Regions from separate parts of the Cutibacterium granulosum genome, predicted to be linked through region 1. Evidence: riboswitches for the same ligand, from Rfam matches in the RefSeq annotation. Region 1 holds a riboswitch; each other region holds the start of a gene.
The links. Region 1 has a riboswitch for cobalamin ahead of CKV91_RS04740 (ABC transporter substrate-binding protein). Riboswitches for the same ligand answer to the same signal wherever they lie in the genome.

Region 1 (5,329 bases):
GCCAGGTCAAGATCATGGATGACGGTCACCGTTGTCAGACCAAGACCACGCACTCTCTCCAACAGGTCAATCTGGTGACGCAGGTCGAGATGATTCGTGGGTTCGTCCAGGAGCAGGATCTCAGGATCCTGGGCGAGAGCTCGGGCCAACTGAACACGCTGCCTCTCCCCTCCCGAGAGGGACGACCATGCCCGGTCAGCAAGATCAGCAACTCCGGTTGACGCCATCGCGTTCTCGACGGCATCTCCGTCACGCCCTCTTCGGCGACTGAGATTGCCGATCCCCCAGCCTCCCAGATGGGGAATGCGTCCGAGCTGGACGACGTCACGCACCGTCAGTTCCACGTGAGCCGAAGGACTCTGCTCGAGAAGGGCCATCACCCGGGAGCGCTCCTTGGCCCCGATCCCGGAGAGATCACGCTCCCCCAACCACACCCGCCCCGCGCTGGGCTTCCGCAACCCGGCCAGCAGGTGCAACAGGGTCGTCTTCCCGGATCCGTTCAGCCCGATGACCATCGTCATGACCTTTGGCCGAATCTCCACGTCGACCCCGGACAAGATCGTCGTCCCGTCGACCGTCCAACCAAGATCCTCAGCTCGCAACGTTGCTGCTGTCCCGGCACTCATGATCGAGACGCCTGTCGACGCAGCAGGACGACCAGCACCGGGGCTCCGACGGCCGCAGTGATGGCCCCGACGGGAATCTCGGTGTCAGGGCGCAAGCACCTCGCTGCGGTGTCGGACCACACCATGAGCAGGGCCCCGACGAGGGCCGACACCGGTAGCAGCCGGGCGTGTCGCGGCCCGGTCCAGAACCTCACGATGTGTGGGACCGTCAGCCCGACGAATCCGATGGGGCCGACGAAGGCCACGCTGAGAGCGGTCAGCAGGGCGGTGCCAACCATGATCATCCAGCGCACGGTGTTGACCGGTACTCCCAGGGACATCGCGCTGACGTCACCGAAAGCGAAGGCGTCAAGGGTGTGGCACAATGCCATCCCGGCGATGAGGGCCGGAACGGTGGCGACGGCCAGGGTGATCGTCGATCCCCATCTCACACCGGTGAACGACCCGAGGGTCCACGACAGGGCTGATCGAGCTGCGTTCGACTCACCACACACCATGATCATCATGGACACCGCCGCGCCGCACAACTGTCCGACGGCCACCCCGGCCAGGATGGTCCGGCTGGCGGGTAACTCCCCGGACTTGCCAGTGGCCATGGCCAGCACCATGACCAGGGCCCCGACCGCCCCGCCGAAGGAGGCCAGTGTCATGAGGACGGACTGCCCCAGAGTGCTGGAGATTCCGATGATGAGGATGAAGACCGCACCTACCGAGGCTCCACTGGAGATGCCGAGCAGATAGGGGTCGGCCAGGTCATTACCGGTCAGGGTCTGCAGTACCGCGCCGCACATCGCCAGCAAAGCGCCGACGGCCATCGATCCGATGACGCGCGGGGCGCGCAACTGCCAGACAATCCGATCGTCAAGGACGGTGACATCAGAGCCATTGATGAGTCGAAATCGTCGAGCAACCACCCGAATCACATCGTGAACCGGCACATGGACTGCCCCAACTCCCAGTACGACCAAGGCACTGGCAACGAGGGCAGTACCAAGAAAGGCAGCCAACAACCAGTTACGTGAGCGGATCATTTCCCAGCGATCTCTGCCAAACCATCGTTAAGAGTCTTGGCACCGTCGATCAGCTCGGCACCCGGGGTACTTTGGGAGAATGGCACCGTTACGAACTTGTTCTCCTTGACAGCTCTCATCTGCTTGAGAACCGGATCGCCCTTGAGATAAGCGATCTTGTCCTTCGCGGTGGACCATTTGGCATCGGCAACGACGATGACGTCCGGATCGGAGGCCACAATCTTTTCCCAGGAACCATCGGCCCATCCGCCATCGACGTCCGCAAAGACATTCTTGGCTCCCACGGCATCCATGAGCAGCTGTGGACCACCGTTACCGGCACCGATGAACGGGGTCTTGTCCCCAGAATCGAACCACACGATCGAGGTTCCGGTACCGTGCTTGTGTGTAGTCACGTCCCGCAGGTACTCATGCTGCTTGGTGATCGCAGTGTCGGCGCCGTCCCGAGCCCCGATGAGGGATCCGACCTCGCGCATTTCCTTCCAGACATTGCCCCACGTCGTCTCGGCCGACTTAGTGCCTTTGGGACATCCGAAGGGACTGATGTATGTGGCGATTCCCTGCTTCGCGAGCTCATCCCGGGTTCCGACAGCCTTGTCGGTAAAGGCACTGGAGAAAGAGGAAAGAGCAAGGTCGGGTTTGGCAGCCAAGAAGGTCTCTTTGGACGGATACTCCTTGGCCAGCACCTTGACCGAATCATAGGACTTTCGCCACTTGGCAGGAATCTCGCCGTCTAGGTAGGCCGTCCCAACCAGATTTGATGCGCCATTGATGGCCAGGACGTCCTCCGTGGCGCCTTGGTTGAGAGTTACAGCCCTGGTGGCAGGTTTGTCGAGAATGATCTTTTGACCACAGTTGGTGACTTCCACACGATCTGCGGACGGTTGGGACACCGACGCAGAGGATGGCTCGCTGGAAACGGGATCTTCGGGAGCACCTGCGCAGCCAGCGAGCAGAGTGGCGGGCACGACCAACCCCATGACGAAGCGATGTGACAAGGATGAGCACATGGGCATGAGAAGCCAGCTTTCTGTGACCGGCGTTCGCGGCCGGGGAACCGACAGGACGTTGTCAGGTGGTCTTCGGGCTCAACCTCATCTCCGTTTTCCGACACCTTCCCGGTACCAGTGGCACCAGTGGCTCGAGTCGGGTGGATCAGTCATACCGCTGCGCGTCAGCTCCGGTCTCTCACCGGATTCCTGCGCCGGAGAATCTCCAGCAACCTGACTGCCATATACTAATCCGTGTACGCCCCAGAAAAGAAATTCTTCTTCCTGTTTCGCAACTCAGCCAATCCTTCGACACCCTCATGGCAGACGTCCTTATAGACGTGACACCTACGTCTCGTCTTTTTCTGTACCGTTCAGCACCCATCATCGCTAAAAGCTTTGCTGCACCACAGAACCCATCAACCCACCACAAGTCCTTGACTGAAAAAGGGACGAGCCACCCTTGTAAGCCGGGTTCTGTGACCCCATGGGGGCCGGTGATCATCCATCTGTGAACGTCGTTGCCGACGCCCTCCAGCCTTGCAGCTGCGCGGCCTACCCGGGCGCTCGGGCGGGCAGCCCTCGAACACGTCCGCGACCTCACGGTCTTCTTGGCCTTGCTCCGGGTGGGGTTTGCCGTGCCGACACCGTCACCGATGCCGCGGTGAGCTCTTGCCTCACCGTTTCACCCTCACCGATTTCTCGGCAGTTTGTTTTCTGTGGCACTGTCCCGCGGGTCTCCCCGGGTGGGCGTTACCCACCACCCTGCCCTGTGGAGCCCGGACTTTCCTCGACAGATCATCGTCTGCCGCGATCACCCCGGGTGGCTCGTCCAAACATCCATTCTAGCCCGTGAGCATCGCTTCATGACAGCCGATGGGGCACACCACACCTGGCGGAACCGGCACTCTCCACCTCGAGCACCTTCGCCGGAACGTGACCGGCCCACCTCGGACCACGGCCCGGTCAGAATCCCATTCACCACTCAGAGCCCCACTCCTCAAAGGAAATGTCGTCTCACAGGGGACGCACCATGATGCGGTCGCACTCCTCACAGCGCAGCACCTCGTCTGCCGGGGCCTGGTCGTAGCGGCGTTGGTCGCCAGGATTGGCGACGATTCCGCAGGCACTGCACACGCCATGCTCCAACCTGCCGGCCCCCATCCCGGTGCGTTCCAGCAGAGTCTGGTACAGCTTGAGCAGATCGGCCGGGAGCGCCCCGGCCTGGGCGGTGCGCTGCGCGACGAGACGCTTGAGCTCGGCGTCGATCTCGGAGAGGTCATGGTCCCGGGAAGCCAGCACCTCGCGAATGTGGCCGTCAAGGGCCTTGCGGGCCTCGTCGGCCTGCTCCTGAGCCGCTTCAGCCTCCTCGACCCGCTGCATGATGTCGAGCTCGGCATCCTCCAGATCACCGATACGCCGCTTGAGGTGCTCGATCTCGTCGGTGAGACCGCGCAGTGCCTTGTGATCGATCTGGCCGGCATCCACCGTGGCCTGGTTGCGCTCCAGACGGGCCCTCGCCGGGGCAAGGTCTGCCTCGATGCGCTTCTGGTCGGCCTTGAGGTCGAAGACGACCGTCTGCTTGGCGACAAGATCCTCGGCGAGGCTCTGACGCGAGCCAGCAAGTTTCCTGAGCTCGGCGAGTTGGGGAAGAACCTTGCGATCATGACGCCTACGGGCGATGAGCCGGTCGGTCTCGGCCAGGTCGAGAAGTTTCCACTGGTCCTGCGGTGCTGCCTTCACGCTACCTCCTGCAACTGTGAACCCGGGGAGCTTGACCACCAGACTCTGCTGAACTTGTGAGAGCCAGCCTATCCGGCTGGACCCGGCTCATTACAATGACACCCATCGCACATTCGACGGAGAGGCGAGAGTTTCCATGACTGATGTGACTGATCGTTCCGGCAGGCCCGCCGGTTCCCAGATCCAGGCCGCTGATGAGCAGAAGGTCCCCAAACGCCAGACCCCGTTCTCCCAGGCGTTTCGTGACTTCATCCCCACTGGCTGGCAGCCCTACGACTCCACCATGCCACAGCCCCTGGACTCGGTGCCCTCGGCGCGCACGCACCGTGACGTCCTGGCCGCAAGGTTCCCCGGCGAGGTGCTCGTCATCCCCGCTGGCGTGCTCATGCGTCGCAACAACGACTGCGACTTCCCGTTTCGTCCACACACGACGTTCGTCTACTACTCCGGGCTGGGCACCGATCGGGAGCCCAACGCGGTGCTCGTCATCGACACCACCGGGTCCACCACCCGCGACGTGCTGTACTTCAAACCGCGCGCCCCGCGCACCGATCGGGAGTTCTACGCCGATCCCACCTACGGCGAGATGTGGGTCGGAAAGCGCGAGTCGTTGGAGGAGATGTCGACGATGACCGGCCTGCAGTGCCGTGACATCGCCGAGCTGGATGCCGCCCTCAGCAGTTCGGCCCCGGGCGGTTCCGCGCCGCTGCGCGTCATCCGGGAGGCCGATCCGTCGATCACCGACAAGGTCGACGTCGCCCGTCAGACCACCTCTGGACGTGGCGACGCAGCTGCCGACGAGGCATTCGACGAGTTCACCTCAGACGCCCGATTCTGCAAGGACGACTGGGAGATCGAGCAGCTGCGCGACGCCTGCCGTAGGTCGAAGGTGGGATTCGAGGACATGATCCGTCAGATGCCCGAGGCCGTGCGGCGCGGC
Region 2 (5,329 bases), 570 kb from region 1:
TCGAGGAAGTTCGGCTCGGCGACGACCGGGATGCCCATCTCCTTGATCTTGTCGATCTTGCTGGTGTTGTCGCTGCCACTGACGAGGTTGAAGATGAACAGGTCCGGGCGCAGCGCCGCCAGCTTCTCTGTGTTGATCTCGGTGGCGTTGTCACCTGCCGCGAAACTGGCGACCTTGTGGTCCTTGAGGGCCTGACGGGTGTTCGAATTCCCCACCCTGTCGACGTTGACCATGCCAGCCACGGAGTCCAGCTTTCCCAACATCTGGAACTTCATCGGCAGGGTCGTCGAACCCAGCGCCACCTTGGTGGTGGGGATGGTGATCTTCTGCGCCCTGGCGAGGTCACCGTCCAGCTTCGGCTGCGGGGCGCCACACTGCACCAGGACGTACTGCACGGGTTTCTTCGCGGTGTTCGACGGGTGCTTGAGCGTCACCACCTTGTACGACTTGTGGTACGACACGGTGATGTCGCGGGCGTCGCGGAAGGTGGCCTTGTCGGTGAAGTAGTCCTTCGAGGAGTCGAAGTCCTTGATGCAGCCCTGCTGGGAGGACGTGCTGGACGGCGTGTCCGCCGAGGAATCCGATTTCTCGGAGCGTGAGCACCCGGCGAGGGTGGCGATGCACATGGCGATGGCGGCTAGGCCCGCCACCAGACGATTGATGGACATGGTTGCTCCCAAGTGGAGGTGAAGGGATGGCGGTGCGGCGAACATCGCCGCTGAGAGGGTCAGCTGAGCTTGGTGTAGTAGTACGGCGTGTACCCCTTCATGAGGTCAGGGTGGAAGATGTACGTGAGGTCGGCCAGCACGACGTCGGGTTGGACGGTCCCGGACTGCCAGAAGTCGTTCCCGGTGTCTGGGGCAGTGCGCTTGCTGGGGTTCCAGACGTTGCCGTGCTGGAAGGCCGACAGGTTCGCGTAGCGCGGGTTCTGCTTGAGGGCGTCGTCCTTGCCGTGCCACGTCGTCATGGACATGTAGTTGCCGTTGAGCCAGAAATCGGCCTTGGAGCCGTACTTGAAGACGACCTCGGCGTCGGTCGGGGTGGCTCCGCTGCCCTTGACGGCCTGGGACATGGCGTCGGTGGCTCCGGCGTCGGTCATGAACCTGATCATGTAGGAGTCGGTTCCCGGGACGTACCACTGCCCCTTGGTCTCCTGGCCGACGAGCACGCTGGGCTTGTCGGTGGCGTTCCTGGCCTTCTTCGCCACCTCGGTGTAGCGCTTGGTGATGCCGTCGAAGTTCTTCGTGGCGGCGCCCTCCTTGTTGAGGAGGATGCCGTAGGTCTTCATCCACTCGGCTCGGGCCAGCGGGGTGGACTCGAGATAGTCGAGGTCCTGCAGCACCGGGATGCCGGCGGACTGCACCTGCTTGAACTCCTTCACCTCTGAGCTGGCGGCCAGCACGGCGTCGGGTTTGAGGGAGATGAGCTTCTCCGTGTCGATCTGCATCCGACTTGACCCGTAGCTGGGCGTGTTGCGGGCCTCGAGGGCGTCTCGTGCCGGTCCGCGGTAGATCTGTTCGAGCTGGTTGACGCCGACGACTGCGTCCAAGGACCCCAGGGTGTGGAGGACCGGGATCTGGGTGGTGGAGGAGGCGGCGATCCGTTTGACCGGGACGTCGATGATCGGGGCCTTGGCGAGCTCACCGGTGAGCGTTGGTCTGGGGGCACCGCACTGCAGTAACACGAAGGTCTGCGCCGGTTTGTCCTGCTTGCCGAGGGTGAGGACCTTGTAGGACTTGTGATAGCTGACGTGGACGTTCCTGGCCCCGGTGAAGGTGACCTTGTCACCGAAGTAGTCCTTGTCCTTGTCGAACTCCCCGGACTTGATGCACCCGGACATGTTGGCACCGGTGCCAGCTGATGGGGTGGTCGTCGAGGCGCTCGGGGAGGTGGAGCCGTCCTTCGTGCCCGAGCAGCCCGTCAGGGCCAGGGAAGGTACGACGAGAAGGGTGAGAAGGACCGAGACACGTCTCGGCAGTGGAGTACCCATGAAGTCTCCTGCAGTCGTGTCGCAGGACCCGCTGGGGCACACCCGGTGTGCTCGGCAGACTCCTACGGCGAGAGTCGGTGAATGCCACTTCGCAGGGAGGCGACCGGACTGAGCTGGAGGGCATCACCGTTGCGCGACAGTGTCGGACTTGCACCGACTTCGCTCGCTGCGGAGTACCTCGGGCCGAGTCCGACCCGGGACACGCACAAAATAGCATGTCTGGTGTCAATCCCTGTGCTGGGGCTGCAATGTGCCAATCCGAGCCCACGGCCGGTCGTCGCTCACATGTGTGCGCAGCTCGCCGACGTCTTCTGGTGCGCAGGCAAGCACGATGCAGGTCGACGGTCCGCCGGATTTCGTGAGATCGAGATCGGTCCTGCCGGGATCGAACCGCAGTCCTGCGGTGGCGGCGATTTGATCGGCCTCCCAGGCGATTCCGTGCGACCCCACCGGTACACAGTCGTGCACCAGGCCCGAGCCCAGCAGCGCACGCACCTCGTCCAGGGTGACGATCTCGCGCCGACCGGGGCATACCTCGTCATCCGGCGCCGAGATCGGGGAACCGACGCATACGAGCACGTCGGCTTCCTGCCCCTGTGCCGTTGCTGTCGGGGCCTCGCCGGGACCCGGTGTGCCAGGGGCTCTGCCCGGTCGTACCCCGATGATCGTCACCCCGATCCCGGTCTGGGTGGTGATGACGTTGTCCTCCGTCGATCCGGTGACGGCCTGGGGGTCGATCCCCGTGGCGACCGCGCACCGCTGGAACTCCTCGATCATTGGCTGGGCCGAGGCGGCGTCCTGACACAGGGTGTTGACGAGGACCATCGGTTGGGCTCCCCCACACAGTATCTCCAGCAGTGGTACTCGCGCGGCCAGGTGGGCACACCACGTCGGATCGGCAGGGTAGGAGTCCCCGGGCCGTGAGCCTATGCCCCCGACTGCGTCACAGGCGATGACCAGGCGCCCAGCCGGTACGTCGGCGAGCAGCAGGTCGCGCAGCCGAGACACCTGGGTGTCGGCATGGAGGCTCCCGGTGCTGTTTCGGGGGACGGCGGTGGGGGCGTGACGCTGAACCTCGCCTGGTTCGTGCGGCGCGGCTGATGGTTCATGAGGTACGGCTGGGCTGGGACTGCGCACCATGCCATTCAATCGCGTGTGGGAGGGTTGCGTGGGTGAGGGTTGAGCGAACACTGTTCGCCTCGGTGAGCCAGATGCCGGGCTGGAGCAGAATTGCCCTGGAGTCACTCGCTGGGGCCACCCGTCGTCGGATGCGTAGCATTCGGCTTGGTTGCTTCAGCACACGTGACGTCTGACGGTGCAACACTGGGTGGTACAGACAGGGGGTAGGTGTGAAGGCACGACTGGTGGTGACGGCAGCGCTCGTGGCGGGTGTCATCGTTGCGGAACGTCTCGCGACGGCCAGACATCATCGACACGTTCAGGTGCGGCGGATCGCCTTGGAGGGGATCGACGGGTTGGCAGGGCGCCAGCGTCCTTGCTGATGAGGCGCACATGTGAGTCAGCGATACATGCTGACCCCCGGGCACGTCTGTACCCTGCCTGTCACGGTGTCCTGCCTGTCAACGGTGCTGGGGCTGGTCGGGATCGATGTTGCGGCCGACCCCTCGTCCACGTCGTGATGCCAGGATTTTCGCCTGCACCCGTGCATCCTGCATTCCTGAGATTTCTTCGTCTGTGCGACGTCTCCCGCACACCCGGGGTGTGCGTCCCTGCCATGTCATCTGCGAACATGGTGTGAGACGACCGATGGTGTGAGCGACCGGGAGGAAGCATGGGAAACCACAAGAGAGTCGGCATTCTCACCGCCGGGGGAGACTGCCCCGGCCTCAACGCAGCAATCCGTGGCTTCGGCAAGGCGGCCATCCGCGAGTACGGCATGGAACTCGTCGGCTTCCATGACGGATTCCTGGGCCTGGCGCAGAACCGTTACGTCGACCTCACCCAACGCGACCTCTCCGGCATTCTCACCGTGGGCGGGACGATCCTGGGAACCAGCCGTGACAAGGTCAATCGCATGATCGTCAATGGCGAGGAGACGGACATGGTGCCGACCATCGTCGACAACTACGACAAGCTCGGCCTGGACGCCCTGGTGACACTTGGTGGTGGGGGAACCTCCAAGAACGCCTACAAACTGCACAAGGCCGGTCTCAACGTCATCCACCTGCCCAAGACCATCGACAACGACATCGTCGGCACCGACGACTCGTTCGGCTTCTCCACCGCCCTGGAGGTGGCCACCGACGCCATCGACCGGCTGCACTCCACCGCTCACTCCCACCACCGGATCATCCTGGCCGAGGTCATGGGGCACCGGGCCGGTTGGCTGGCCCTGGGATCGGGCATCGCCGGTGGGGCAGACATCATCCTGCTGCCCGAGGTGCCCTACAAGCTTGAGTCGATTGCCGAGGCCGTGGAGAGGAGACGCAGCCAGGGACTCAACTTCTCGGTCATCGCCGTGGCCGAGGGGGCGCGCGACGTCTCGGACGCCATGGCCCTGCGGGGTGCTCGTGCCCTCGTGGACAACTCCAGTGCCAAGACCAAACCGGCGGCCAAACGCGCCAAGCGCGACCTGGAGGCCTCCATGCGCGACAACACCATCAAGCTCGCCTCCGAGCTGGAGGAGGCCACCGGCCTGGAGTCTCGGGTGTCGATCCTGGGCTACGTCCAGCGCGGTGGCACGCCGTGCTCCCACGACCGACTGCTCGCCACCCGGCTGGGCACGATGGGTGCCCGCATGGTGCAGGAGGGAAACTTCGGCATCATGGTGGCCGCCAAGGGTTCCGGCACCGACACCGTCGCCCTCAAGGAGATGGCCGGCAAGGTGAAGTACGTGCCGGCGGACCACCCGTGGGTGGAAGCCGCCCGTGAAGTGGGTACCAGCCTCGGCGACTGAGCCACGAGGTGACGGCTCTGCCCGGCCTGGTGGGCATCCTGTGCTCCCGGGCAGCACAGGGCTTCGGGCGACACAAGACCTGCTCCCAGGCGACCCGGCGATCAACCAGTGCGCCCGGCCGTCACAGGCCGGTTCGGCACGGATGATCGGGGCCCCGACCCGGACGCACTGGGTGCATCAAGGACGGCCCCCGCGTCGCAGAGAGCCTGCAGCATTGGGAGCTCCGCGGCGGTGGGAGTCGATCTCGAGACAGGTGGCTCAGTCAAAACGTCGGGTGGTGGCTCAGCCCTGCTGCCCGTGACCGCCCTGCTGTACCGTGATCGGGTGATCCGGGTGCTTGTCGAGCCACGAGGCGACGAACGGGCAGGTCGGTCGCACGGTGGCACCCTGACCTGCCAGATCGTCCAAGGCGTACTTGACGA
Region 3 (5,329 bases), 200 kb from region 1:
GTGGAGGGAGTGGGCGCAAGACCGCAGCTCACACTTTTTCACTCACACTGCAAGTTTCGCAGTGTGAGTGAGAGTACGCGCGGGCCCGGGTGAGGTGTGATCCGGTCTGCCGAGCGAGTCTTGGCCCAGCGATCCTGTGGCAGATGTGTTGGGGATCGTGGGGTTTGCCACCTGACGTGGCACGAGGTGCCCTGCCGAACCGAAATACCACACTGAACCAGCCGTCTGCTGGCATGTTGTCCCAACATGGCAGCCAGTTGTCGCGCCAATCGTGGGGGACTTCAGATCCAGCGAAAATGTGTGCGCACTCCTCGCCGCAGAGCTTGCTCATAACTTTTCAGTCATAAAGTTGTACTCAATGTCTGGACTGGATGCCTGATTAAAAGTTTCTGGGCACAAACTTGTAGCTGGAAGTAGACTGCTCACATGGGAACAACTTTCGGGCCAGACCCGATTGCAGTTGAGATCGACACTGCGCTGGAGCACTTGGACGCAGGGCACCGGGTCCCGGAATGCAAGTATCTTGACTTCAAGGAGGACTCCAGCCGACGAGGCAAGCACGGTGAGCTGCTACTGGGTCGACGTGAGGATGAACGAGCCGCTGAGCAGCTTGCCGGTGAAGCCGCGTGCATGGCCAACACCCCTGGGGGTGGTGCTCTGATCGTCGGAGTCAATGACAAGGATGATGGACCATTGCTCATCGGTACATCCTTGGATACCGAATGGTTGCGGAGGAAGATCTATGAGCACACTTCTCGCGCGTTGACCGTTGACGTCCGAGAAGTCCACGTTCACGATGCCAGGTTGTTGATCGTCAGATCACCCACCGCGCTGGAACCGATCAAGGTCAAGGGAAAGATCCGCTGGCGGATTGGTGATCATTGCGAGGAGATCGACGCAACGTCATGGCACCACCGCCATCAGTACTCCATCCGCTACGACTGGTCGGCGCAGTTCTCAAACGTGAGCCTGGAGGAAGTGCGACCTGCTGCCCTTGACGCAGCACGCGCCTTCCTTCAAGCCAGCACCGACGAGGCGGCGGTGGAATTGGCCAACTGTACGAGTCGTGAGTTGCTGTCCCGGTTGAACGCCATTGATGGTGATGGCAAGCTCACCAATGCTGCTGCTCTGGTCTTTGTGGGGCGTCCCGAGCCATGCCTCGACTACATACGTCGCGACATGCCCGGTCAGGACAGCGGTGACCGAGTACGTATTGGTGGGGTATCACTGCTTGAGCAGCTCCAACGGACGTTCGCCGTCGCGCGGGCGTACAACCCTTTGTCGCATGTGTCTTCAGGACTTGTCGAGGGGCAGGTCCGCCAGCTGCCGGAACGTGCCATTCGTGAGGCCATCGTCAATGGGTTGGCTCATCGTGAATGGGGGCTGTCCGATGCAACGCTCATCGAGCACGAAGGAGCCGTCTTGCGAGTTACCAGCCCCGGAGGATTCTTCGGAGGTGTGACGGCTGAGAACATCATCACCCACCCATCGACGTCCAGGAACGTTGCTCTCACTGAGCTCTTGGCATCACTTCGAATTGCAGAACGTGAAGGTATCGGAGTTGACCGTATGGTTGGTGATTTGCTTCGCCGGGGGCTTCGCATGCCGACCATTCGGGAAATTGACGGTCCCTATGTGGTGACGACGTTTTCCGGTGTCGGTCCTGACGTGGCATGGACATCGTGGCTGACTGGTATGGATGTTCCCGAGCTCATGCAAAACCTCCGCACTTTGATGGTTATGCGTTTCCTCACAGATCATCTCTGGATCGACGAGGACATTCTTGCTCCCTACCTGCAAGTCCCCGTCGAGGAAGTTCACGAAACCCTTGAGCTCCTACGGCAGACGGAGTGTGATGGCGAACCCTTGCTGAAGCCCATCCGCGGCGTTCCCGACGAAGCCCTCCCCGCGTTTACCCTTTCCAAGAGAGCAAACAAGCAGCTGGACATGGAATATGCGAATCGCGGTTTGAAGCGTTCAGTGCCCAGTAGAGCAGTGACGGCTCGTCAATATGCCCGGCATCGAGGGCGTATTAGTACGACAGAATTGGGCGCCATCCTGGGGGTGAGGGCTTCCAACGTCGGACAGGTCCTCAAGGACCTCATGGCTGATGGAGTACTGCAGCCTTCGTCAGAGGCGATGGCAGGTCGCGGATTTCACTATCTGTGGAAAGGTGACGAGGCATCCTGACTTTTTCAGTCCTTGTGATCCATCTCGTCAAGCTCCTGGTCAGGCAGAGCGTGTTCCGATACACCGGAAAGCTGAGTGCACTTCCCCTTTCGGGACGGTAGAGCACAACTTTTTGACCGAAAGATTGTACTTGCACCCTCGGACTGGGTGTCTGAGTGCAGTCTTCGAGGCTGCTCCCTGTGGTTCTGGCTACTGAACCAGTCGAGAAAAATTGTACTTACCCTCACGCTTGTGCTGGTAGGAAGAATTTTTCAGCCACAAAGTTGTACTCCAGGTATGAAGCGGCGCCGGGAGCACAACTTTTCGCAGTTGGGGAGCTCTGCGCGGTGTGGAGATCCAGTCTGTGGCGAGGTTGTGGCCCGTTCGTCTCCGTGGCAGATGTGTTGGGGATCGTGGTGTCTGCCACGTGGTGTGGCACGGGGTGTCTTGTCGAACCGAATTGCCACGGGGGTGCGAGGTACCGCCCCCCAGCGCACCCTTCAGACTCACGAGCCGGGGCGTCCCACGTGCCCGACGCGCCTGCGACAAGGGGTTGGCGGGCGGCTACGGCAGGGGGCTGGTGGCCGGCGCGTCGCGATTTGCGTGTCACAGGTGCTAACGTGCGTCACGTGCATGGTGCGGCCCCGATGAGGTCGCGGTGAACCCGGTGGGAATCCGGGACTGTTGCGCAGCGGTGACGGTGACGACGTCGGCAAGACCACTGGGAGTGATCCTGGGAAGGGCCGACCGAGGGTGATCCGAAGTCCGAAGACCCCATGCATGACTTGTGTCGTTCGGGCCTCGCATCAAGGTCCTCGCACCCAGAAGGAACAGCTATGCCTTCCTCGAGACGGTCGGTCGAGCGGGACCGCCGGTTGCCAGTGGCGCCCCTGGTGATCATCCTCGTCGTGCTCATCGTCGTCAGCGCCGTCTTCTCGCTGACCATCGGTTCGGAACCATTGCCGATGCGTGGCGTTCTTGACACGGTTGGTGCCAGGATCACCGGCGAGCCGGGCCCTGACTCGACGATCGATCTCATCGTCTGGGACCTGCGTGCCCCCAGGGCACTGCTGGCGATCATCGTCGGAGCTGGACTCGCCCTGGCCGGAAGCGGTATGCAGACCCTGGTGCGCAACCCGCTGGCCGACCCCTACCTGCTGGGTGTCTCGGCCGGTGCGAGTGTGGGGGCCACCGCGGTCATCGCCCTGGGGATGTTCGCTTCCTGGGGTCCTCACCGACTCACCCTCGGGGCCTTGGTGGGGGCATTGGGCGCCGCCGGTCTGGTGTACCTCATCTCCATGGCCCAGGGCGGCATGACGCCGCTGCGGCTGGTGCTCTCGGGCGTCGTGCTCTCTGCGGCATTCTCGGCACTGGCGAGTTTCCTCGTCTTTCGCAGCTCGGATCCGCGTGCGGCGCAGTCGGTGTTGTACTGGATGCTGGGATCGGTGGCCGGTGCCACCTGGGACAGCTTGTGGATGGCTGCCATCGTCACCGCTCTGTCCGCCGTGCTCATGATCGCGTTCTCGGGTTGGCTCGACGCCCTGGCTGCTGGCACCGACGTCGCTCGATCCCTCGGCATCCCCGATACCAGGGTGCGCAAGGCGTTGTTCGTCGGCAACTCGGTACTCGTCGGGGTGCTCGTGGCGGTCTCCGGCGGCATCGGATTCGTCGGGCTCGTCATTCCGCACATGTCCCGGCTGCTCGTGGGAGCCAGTCACCGGTCGATGGTGCCCGTCGCCGCCGCCATCGGCAGCCTCTTCCTGCTGTGGGTGGACGTCGGCGCCCGCGTCATCGCGGCACCACAGGAGGTGCCGCTCGGCGTCGTCACCGGGTTCATCGGCGCTCCCATCTTTCTGTACCTCATGGGGCGCAGCCAGTACCGATTCTCGAGTGAGTCATGACACGTCTCGAAGTTCGCAATGTCCAGTGCCGCATCAACGATCGCATCGTCGTCGACGACGTCAGTTTCATCGCCGAGCCGGGGAAGCTCACCGCCATCGTCGGCGTCAACGGAGTCGGCAAGTCGACTCTGCTGCGATCCATCGCCGGGGTGCGCCAGTTCAATTCCGGCGACGTCCTGCTCAACGGCACCTCCGTCACCGACTACACCCCCATGCAACGTGCCCGGCTCATGGCCTTCGTCGGGCAGGAGGAGTCGCCATCGCCTGACCTCCTGCTGGGTGAGATGGTCGCGCTGGGACGTACCCCGCACCGCAAGCCGTGGCAGGTGGGGCAGCGTTCCGAGCGGCGGATCATCCGGGACTCCCTGGCCTTGGTGGGACTGGACCACCTCATCGATCGTCGTTGTGACCACCTGTCGGGCGGTGAGCGGCGCCGCGCCGTCATCGCCCGTGGCCTGGCCCAGGGCGCCGACCTCATCATGTTGGACGAGCCGACCAATCACCTCGACGTGCTTCACCAACTCATGCTGCTGGACACGCTGCGCGCCAGCGGTCGGACGGTGGTCGCCACCATCCACGACCTCGGCATGGCTGCTTCGCATTTCGACCACGTGGTCGTCCTGGCCGACGGCGGAGTGCTCTCCGCAGGTCCGGCTCGTGAGGCGCTCAGCCCATCGAACGTCGCGACGGCATTCCACGTCGTCGCACACCATGTCACCACTCCCGACGGCAGCCAGGAACTCGTGTGCACCGCACCGCTGCCCAATCCCAACCGAGAGGAAAACTGAAATGTCCACCAAACTCCTACCTGTCGTCCTGGCCTCCTGCCTGGCTGTGGGACTCACCGCCTGTGGCGGTGGATCAGCCTCCAAGAGCGGCGAGTCCGCCAAGGACTTCAACGAAGTCACCGTGACCAACTGTGGCAAGAAGGTCACCTACCCCAAGAAGGCCGAGCGACTCTACGTCAATGACGGCAGCATCATCGCCATGGCGCTGAGCGCCGGGGCGCAAAAGCAGATCGCCGCGATAAGTTCGGCAGATCGGGACAAGGAGATCCTCACTGCCAAGTACGGGGCCGACACCATCAACAGTCTGCACGAGGGCGTCAAGGGTTACATGACCCTTGAGTCGGTCATCGCCAACAGGCCCGACGTCGTCGTCGCCGGGTGGGACTACGGATTCTCCGAGGCGAACAACCTCACCCCCGACAACCTGCACGACAAGGGCATCAACAGTTACCTTCTCACCGAGTCATGCCG
Region 4 (5,329 bases), 460 kb from region 1:
CTGCGTGGTGCCGCCAAGGAGATCAAGGACCGGGTGGGGCGTCACCTGGACACCTACCTGCTGCAGGCCGAGGAATCCCTCAAGGCTAACGGGGTGCACGTGCACTGGGCCCGCAATGCCCAGGAGGCCAACGAGATCGTCGCCCAGGTCGCGAAGGCCAAGGGGGTGGACGAGGTCGTCAAGATCAAGTCCATCACCACCCAGGAGACCGACCTCAACGAGTACCTGGAGGAACAGGGCATCGCCGCCTGGGAGACCGACCTGGCCGAGCTCATCGTGCAGTTGGGCCACGACCGCCCCTCCCACATCGTCGTGCCGGCCATCCACCGCAACCGTTCCGAGGTGCGGGAGATCTTCCTGCAGGAGATGAAGAACTACGGCCGCCCGGCCCCCGAGGACATCTCGGAGAATCCTCCGGAGCTCACCAACGCGGCCCGTCTGCACCTGCGTGAGAAGTTCCTGCGCGCCAAAGTGGCCGTCTCGGGTGGCAACTTCGTGCTCGCCGACACCGGATCACTGGTCATCGTGGAGTCCGAGGGCAATGGCCGCATGTGCCTCACCCTGCCCGAGACCCTCGTGTCGGTCGTCGGCATCGAGAAGGTGCTGCCCAGCTACGACGACCTCGAGGTGTTCCTCAAGCTGCTGCCCCGTTCGGGCACCGGCGAGCGGATGAACCCCTACAACTCGATGTGGAGCGGTGTCACCGAGGGTGACGGCCCCCAGGAGCAGCACGTCATCTTCATGGACAACGGTCGTACCGACGCCCTGGCCGACGAGCTGGGACGCGAGGTGCTGCGCTGCATCCGCTGCGCCTCCTGCCTCAACATCTGCCCGGTCTACGAGCGCACCGGCGGCCACGCCTACGGCTCGGTGTACCCCGGACCGATCGGTGCCGCCCTCAACCCGCAGCTGCGTGGTGTGGAGGACCCCGTCGACCGTGGCCTGCCCTACGCCTGCTCGTTGTGCGGTGCGTGCAACGAGGTGTGCCCGGTGAAGATCCCCTTCACCGACATCCTCGTGCACCTGCGTCAGCGCGTCGTGCAGTCCGAGAAGGCCGACAAGATCCCCGCCGACTACGAGGTAGCCGGTGAGATGGGGCTCATGAAGACTTCACAGTGGGCCCTGAGCGACGCCAAGCACTTCGAGATGGTCCAGAAGGGCTCGCAGCTGGCCGGCAAGGTGATGCGCGGCAAGAAGCTGGGGCCGATCCCGGTTCCCGTGGCCGAACGATGGCTCAAGTACCGCGACGTCGACGAGATCCCGTCGCAGAGTTTCCGCAACTGGTGGAAGAAGAATCGGGAGGAGCACTGATGATCGACGAAGTTCAGGCCCGTGAGGACATCCTGGCCCGGATCCGCCAGGCCACCGCAGACGTCACGCAGTCCGATCCGCAGAAGGATGCGCCGATCACCTGGCAGTACGGTCGGGGCATCGACATGGACGACGTCGTGGGCACCTTCGTGCAGCGGGTGCGCGACTACAACTGTTCCGTCGTGGAGGTTCCCGCCGTCGACGTGCCCCAGGCCGTCGTCGACGCCCTCAAGGAGACCGGGGCCGACGAGTCCGTCGTCGTCCCCTCCGGGCTTGACGAGTCCTGGCGCACGGCCATCTCCGAGGCTGGCATCGAGGTTCGTGTCGACGATCCGGAACTGAGCAAGACCGAGCTGGACGACACCCAGGCCGTCGTCACGGCGGCTGCCTCCGGTGTGGCCGACACCGGCACCATCGTGCTCACCCATCTGGCCGATCAGGGACGACGTGCCCTCACCCTGGTTCCCGACCGTCACGTCTGCGTGATCAAGGCAAGCCAGGTCGTCTCCGATGTGCCGGAGGCCGTGCAGGCCGTCAGACCGGCCGTGCTCGATCATCACCCGCTGACGTGGATCTCGGGCGGTTCGGCGACCAGTGACATCGAGCTGGCCCGAGTCAATGGGGTGCACGGTCCCCGTCAGCTCCACGTCATCGTCGTGACGGATCAGTGAGCTGATCGACTGACGCAATCCCTTGGGGAACGCCTCCGCTCGAGCAATCGGGTGGAGGCGTTCCTCATGCCCGCAGATTCGCCTGCACCGAACACGCCCCAAGATGTGCCTACCGGCGGGTTCCACATGGTGTATAACTAGATGTCGTACTGGTCTTTCAGTCCAAACACAAGATGTTGGGATATGAGAGCCAAGAGGGAACCCGGTGGGAATCCGGGACTGTCCCGCAGCGGTATGGGAAACGACCGGCGACACACGCACTGGCCACTGGCTGGGAAGCGTCGTCCAGTAGGAGATCGAACGATCGCGTCCCCGAGTCCGAAGACCTGCCAGTACCCGGGCTGTGACCCGGCTGCACGAGCCCTGTGACAGGGGCGGCGAACTCCGAGGAGAGACATGACCGTACACCACCCCCAGACGCCCTCGACCACACCCGTGAGGCACACCACCACGTCCCAGCTCACGTCGCATGGACCGGGGCAGACGTCCTCCACCGTGCTACGTCAGGTGCGCAAGCGCGACGGGCGCATCGTCGCCTTCGACCCAGCCCGCATCGCCCATGCCGCTCGCAAGGCCCTGGAGGCCACCGGCGTCGCCGAGGCCGAGGCCATCTCGCTGAGCGTCGCACTGGCCGTCGTCGACGAACTACGCAGCGAGCAGCGCCCCGGTGCCGGTACGGTGGCCGCCACCGCGACCGGCCCCGTGATCCCCGACGTCGAACACATCCAGGACGTCGTCGAGAAGGTCCTCATGGAGCGCGGCCAGGCCGAGACGGCCAAGGCATACATCCTCTACCGGCAGCGCCGCTCCACGGCTCGCGAACAGCAGTCGGCCCTCATGACCTCGCTGCGCGAGATCACCTTCTCCGATGCCAGGGACAGCGACGTCAAGCGCGAGAACGCCAACGTCGACGGCAACACAGCGATGGGCTCGATGCTGCGCTTCGGCACCGAGTCGGCCAAGCAGTTCAACCTGCTCTCGGTGCTCGACCCGGCCCATGCCGCCGCCCACCGGGACGGTGACATCCACATCCACGACCTCGACTTCCTCACCCTGACGACCACCTGCTGCCAGATCAACCTCAGCGAGCTGTTCCGCACCGGTTTCTCCACCGGGCACGGACACCTGCGCTCCCCGCGTTCGATCAACTCCTACGCAGCCCTGGCGTGCATCGCGATCCAGTCCAACCAGAACGACCAGCATGGTGGTCAGGCCGTCCCCAACTTCGACCGGGACATGGCCCCCGGCGTCGCCCTCACCTGCGCCGATCGGATGCGAGCCAACATGGCTCAGTCCGCTGGCGTCCTCGGTGCTGACCAGGAACGTCAGGACGAGGTGACGCGGCTTGCCGCCACCTGGCCCCTGGAGGCCGACGACGCCACCCAGCACGCCGAGCGGGAAAAACTCGCCGAGGCCTGGCCCGAACTCTCCGCCGAGCAGGTGGTCCGGGTCCACCACGAGGTACGCACCCGCTCGGTGGCCGAGACCGAACGGGCCACCTACCAGGCGATGGAGGCCTTCATCGCCAACCTCAACACGATGAACTCGCGCGCTGGTGCCCAGACGCCGTTCTCCTCGATCAACTACGGCACCGACACCAGCCCGGAGGCCCGGCTGGTGATGCGCTGCCTGCTGGAGGCCACCCGCGCCGGGCTGGGCAATGGCGAGACGGCGATCTTCCCGATCCAGATCTTCCGCGTCATGGAAGGGGTCAACTACCATCCTGGCGACCCCAACCACGACCTCTTCCAGCTGGCCTGCCGCACCAGCGCCGAGCGTCTCTTCCCGAACTTCTCCTTCCAGGACGCCCCCTTCAACGCCGAGTACCACCGCCCCGGCCATCCCGAGACCGAGATCGCCTACATGGGCTGCCGCACCCGCGTCATGTCCAACGTCCACGACACCAGCAGGGCGCAGACCTGGGGGCGTGGCAACCTCTCGTTCACCAGCATCAACCTGCCGCGTCTGGGCATCCAGGCAGACCATGACGTCGATCGGTTCATGTCGGACTTCGACGCATCCATCGACCTGGTCATCGATCAGCTGCTGGAGCGATTCAAGATCCAGGCTCGCAAGAAGGTGCGTAACTTCCCGTTCCTCATGGGGCAGGGGGTCTGGATCGACTCTGCGGGGCTCGGTCCCGACGACAGCGTCGAGGAGGTGCTGCGGCACGGAACCCTCTCGATCGGGTTCATCGGCCTGGCCGAGACCCTCACCGCCCTCGTGGGGGCCCATCACGGGCAGTCCCAGGAGGCCTGGGACCTCGGGTACCGGTTCATCAGCCATCTGCGGGAGCGTACCGACCGCGCCGCCGAGGAGACCGGGCTCAACTTCTCCACCCTGGCCACCCCGGCCGAGGGGCTGTCGGGCAGGTTCGTGCGGATGGACCGGGAACGGTTCGGCGCGTTGCCGGGAATCACCGACCGTGACTACTACACCAACTCGTTCCACATCCCGGTCTGGCACCACATCGGTGCAGCCGAGAAGATCCGCCTGGAGGCGCCGTTCCATGCGTTGACCAATGGCGGGCACATCTCCTACGTCGAGCTCGACGGCGATCCCAGCCGCAATGTCGAGGCATTCGAGACGATCGTGCGGGCCATGCACGACGCCGGTGTGGGGTACGGGTCGATCAACCACCCGGTCGATCGTGACCCGGAGTGCGGCTACACCGGCATCATCGACGACGAGTGCCCCCGGTGCGGGCGTGGTGAGGAGTCCGGGCCGTTCGAGCGGATTCGTCGCATCACCGGCTACCTCGTCGGTGGACTGGACCGGTTCAACGACGCCAAGCGCGCCGAGGTCAACGACCGCGTCCGGCACGGCTGACGCAGATGAGGATCGCGGGGATCGAGCCCGAGTCCATCGTCGACGGACCCGGGGTGCGATACGCCGTCTTCGCCCAAGGCTGCTCCCTGCACTGCCGAGGGTGCCAGAATCCTGCCAGCTGGGACCCGTGCGGTGGTGCAGTGATGCCGGTGGCGGAGATCATGGCCGACATGCGTGCCTCGTCGCTGGCGCAGGGGCTCACGCTCACCGGCGGCGAGGCCAGCGAGCAGGCCGCCGATGCTGCTGTGCTCGCGCGTCACGCCCACGAGATCGGGTGGGACGTGTGGTGCTGGTCGGGTCACCGGTTCGAGGTGCTGCTGCGCCGTGCCCAGGCCGAGCCCGACCTCGCCCAGCTGTTCGGTGAGGTCGACGTGCTGGTGGACGGCCCGTTCCTGCTGGCCCGTCGTACCCTCGCCCTAGCGTGGCGGGGCAGTGACAACCAGCGCCTCATCGATGTGCCCGCCTCCTTGGCGGCGGGCACCGCGGTGGAATGGGAGGAGAACTCGACGGTCGAGTCC

Region 2: it holds a riboswitch for cobalamin, as region 1 does, so the genes downstream of both, CKV91_RS02375 (ABC transporter substrate-binding protein) here and CKV91_RS04740 (ABC transporter substrate-binding protein) in region 1, are expected to answer to the same signal.
Region 3: it holds a riboswitch for cobalamin, as region 1 does, so the genes downstream of both, CKV91_RS03805 (FecCD family ABC transporter permease) here and CKV91_RS04740 (ABC transporter substrate-binding protein) in region 1, are expected to answer to the same signal.
Region 4: it holds a riboswitch for cobalamin, as region 1 does, so the genes downstream of both, CKV91_RS02765 (anaerobic ribonucleoside triphosphate reductase) here and CKV91_RS04740 (ABC transporter substrate-binding protein) in region 1, are expected to answer to the same signal.

The regions. Positions count from the first base shown of each region.
Region 1 covers NZ_LT906441.1:1,126,321-1,131,649, reverse strand. Annotated here, with positions in the region: gene CKV91_RS04750 (ABC transporter ATP-binding protein) at 1-626, opposite strand, end outside; gene CKV91_RS04745 (FecCD family ABC transporter permease) at 623-1,657, opposite strand; gene CKV91_RS04740 (ABC transporter substrate-binding protein) at 1,654-2,673, opposite strand; cobalamin riboswitch at 2,715-2,899, opposite strand; RNA gene rnpB (RNase P RNA component class A) at 3,097-3,476, opposite strand; gene CKV91_RS04730 (zinc ribbon domain-containing protein) at 3,664-4,389, opposite strand; gene CKV91_RS04725 (aminopeptidase P family protein) at 4,526-5,329, shown strand, end outside.
Region 2 covers NZ_LT906441.1:559,484-564,812, forward strand. Annotated here, with positions in the region: gene CKV91_RS02370 (ABC transporter substrate-binding protein) at 1-668, opposite strand, end outside; gene CKV91_RS02375 (ABC transporter substrate-binding protein) at 728-1,840, opposite strand; cobalamin riboswitch at 2,068-2,203, opposite strand; gene CKV91_RS02385 (transcriptional regulator) at 2,216-2,998, opposite strand; gene CKV91_RS09320 (hypothetical protein) at 3,340-3,492, shown strand; gene CKV91_RS02390 (6-phosphofructokinase) at 3,783-4,907, shown strand; gene CKV91_RS02395 (GNAT family N-acetyltransferase) at 5,190-5,329, opposite strand, start outside.
Region 3 covers NZ_LT906441.1:926,959-932,287, forward strand. Annotated here, with positions in the region: gene CKV91_RS03800 (RNA-binding domain-containing protein) at 427-2,190, shown strand; cobalamin riboswitch at 2,787-2,962, shown strand; gene CKV91_RS03805 (FecCD family ABC transporter permease) at 3,051-4,070, shown strand; gene CKV91_RS03810 (ABC transporter ATP-binding protein) at 4,067-4,858, shown strand; gene CKV91_RS03815 (ABC transporter substrate-binding protein) at 4,860-5,329, shown strand, end outside.
Region 4 covers NZ_LT906441.1:662,740-668,068, forward strand. Annotated here, with positions in the region: gene CKV91_RS02755 (LutB/LldF family L-lactate oxidation iron-sulfur protein) at 1-1,311, shown strand, start outside; gene CKV91_RS02760 (LutC/YkgG family protein) at 1,311-1,982, shown strand; cobalamin riboswitch at 2,116-2,330, shown strand; gene CKV91_RS02765 (anaerobic ribonucleoside triphosphate reductase) at 2,379-4,811, shown strand; gene CKV91_RS02770 (4Fe-4S single cluster domain-containing protein) at 4,817-5,329, shown strand, end outside.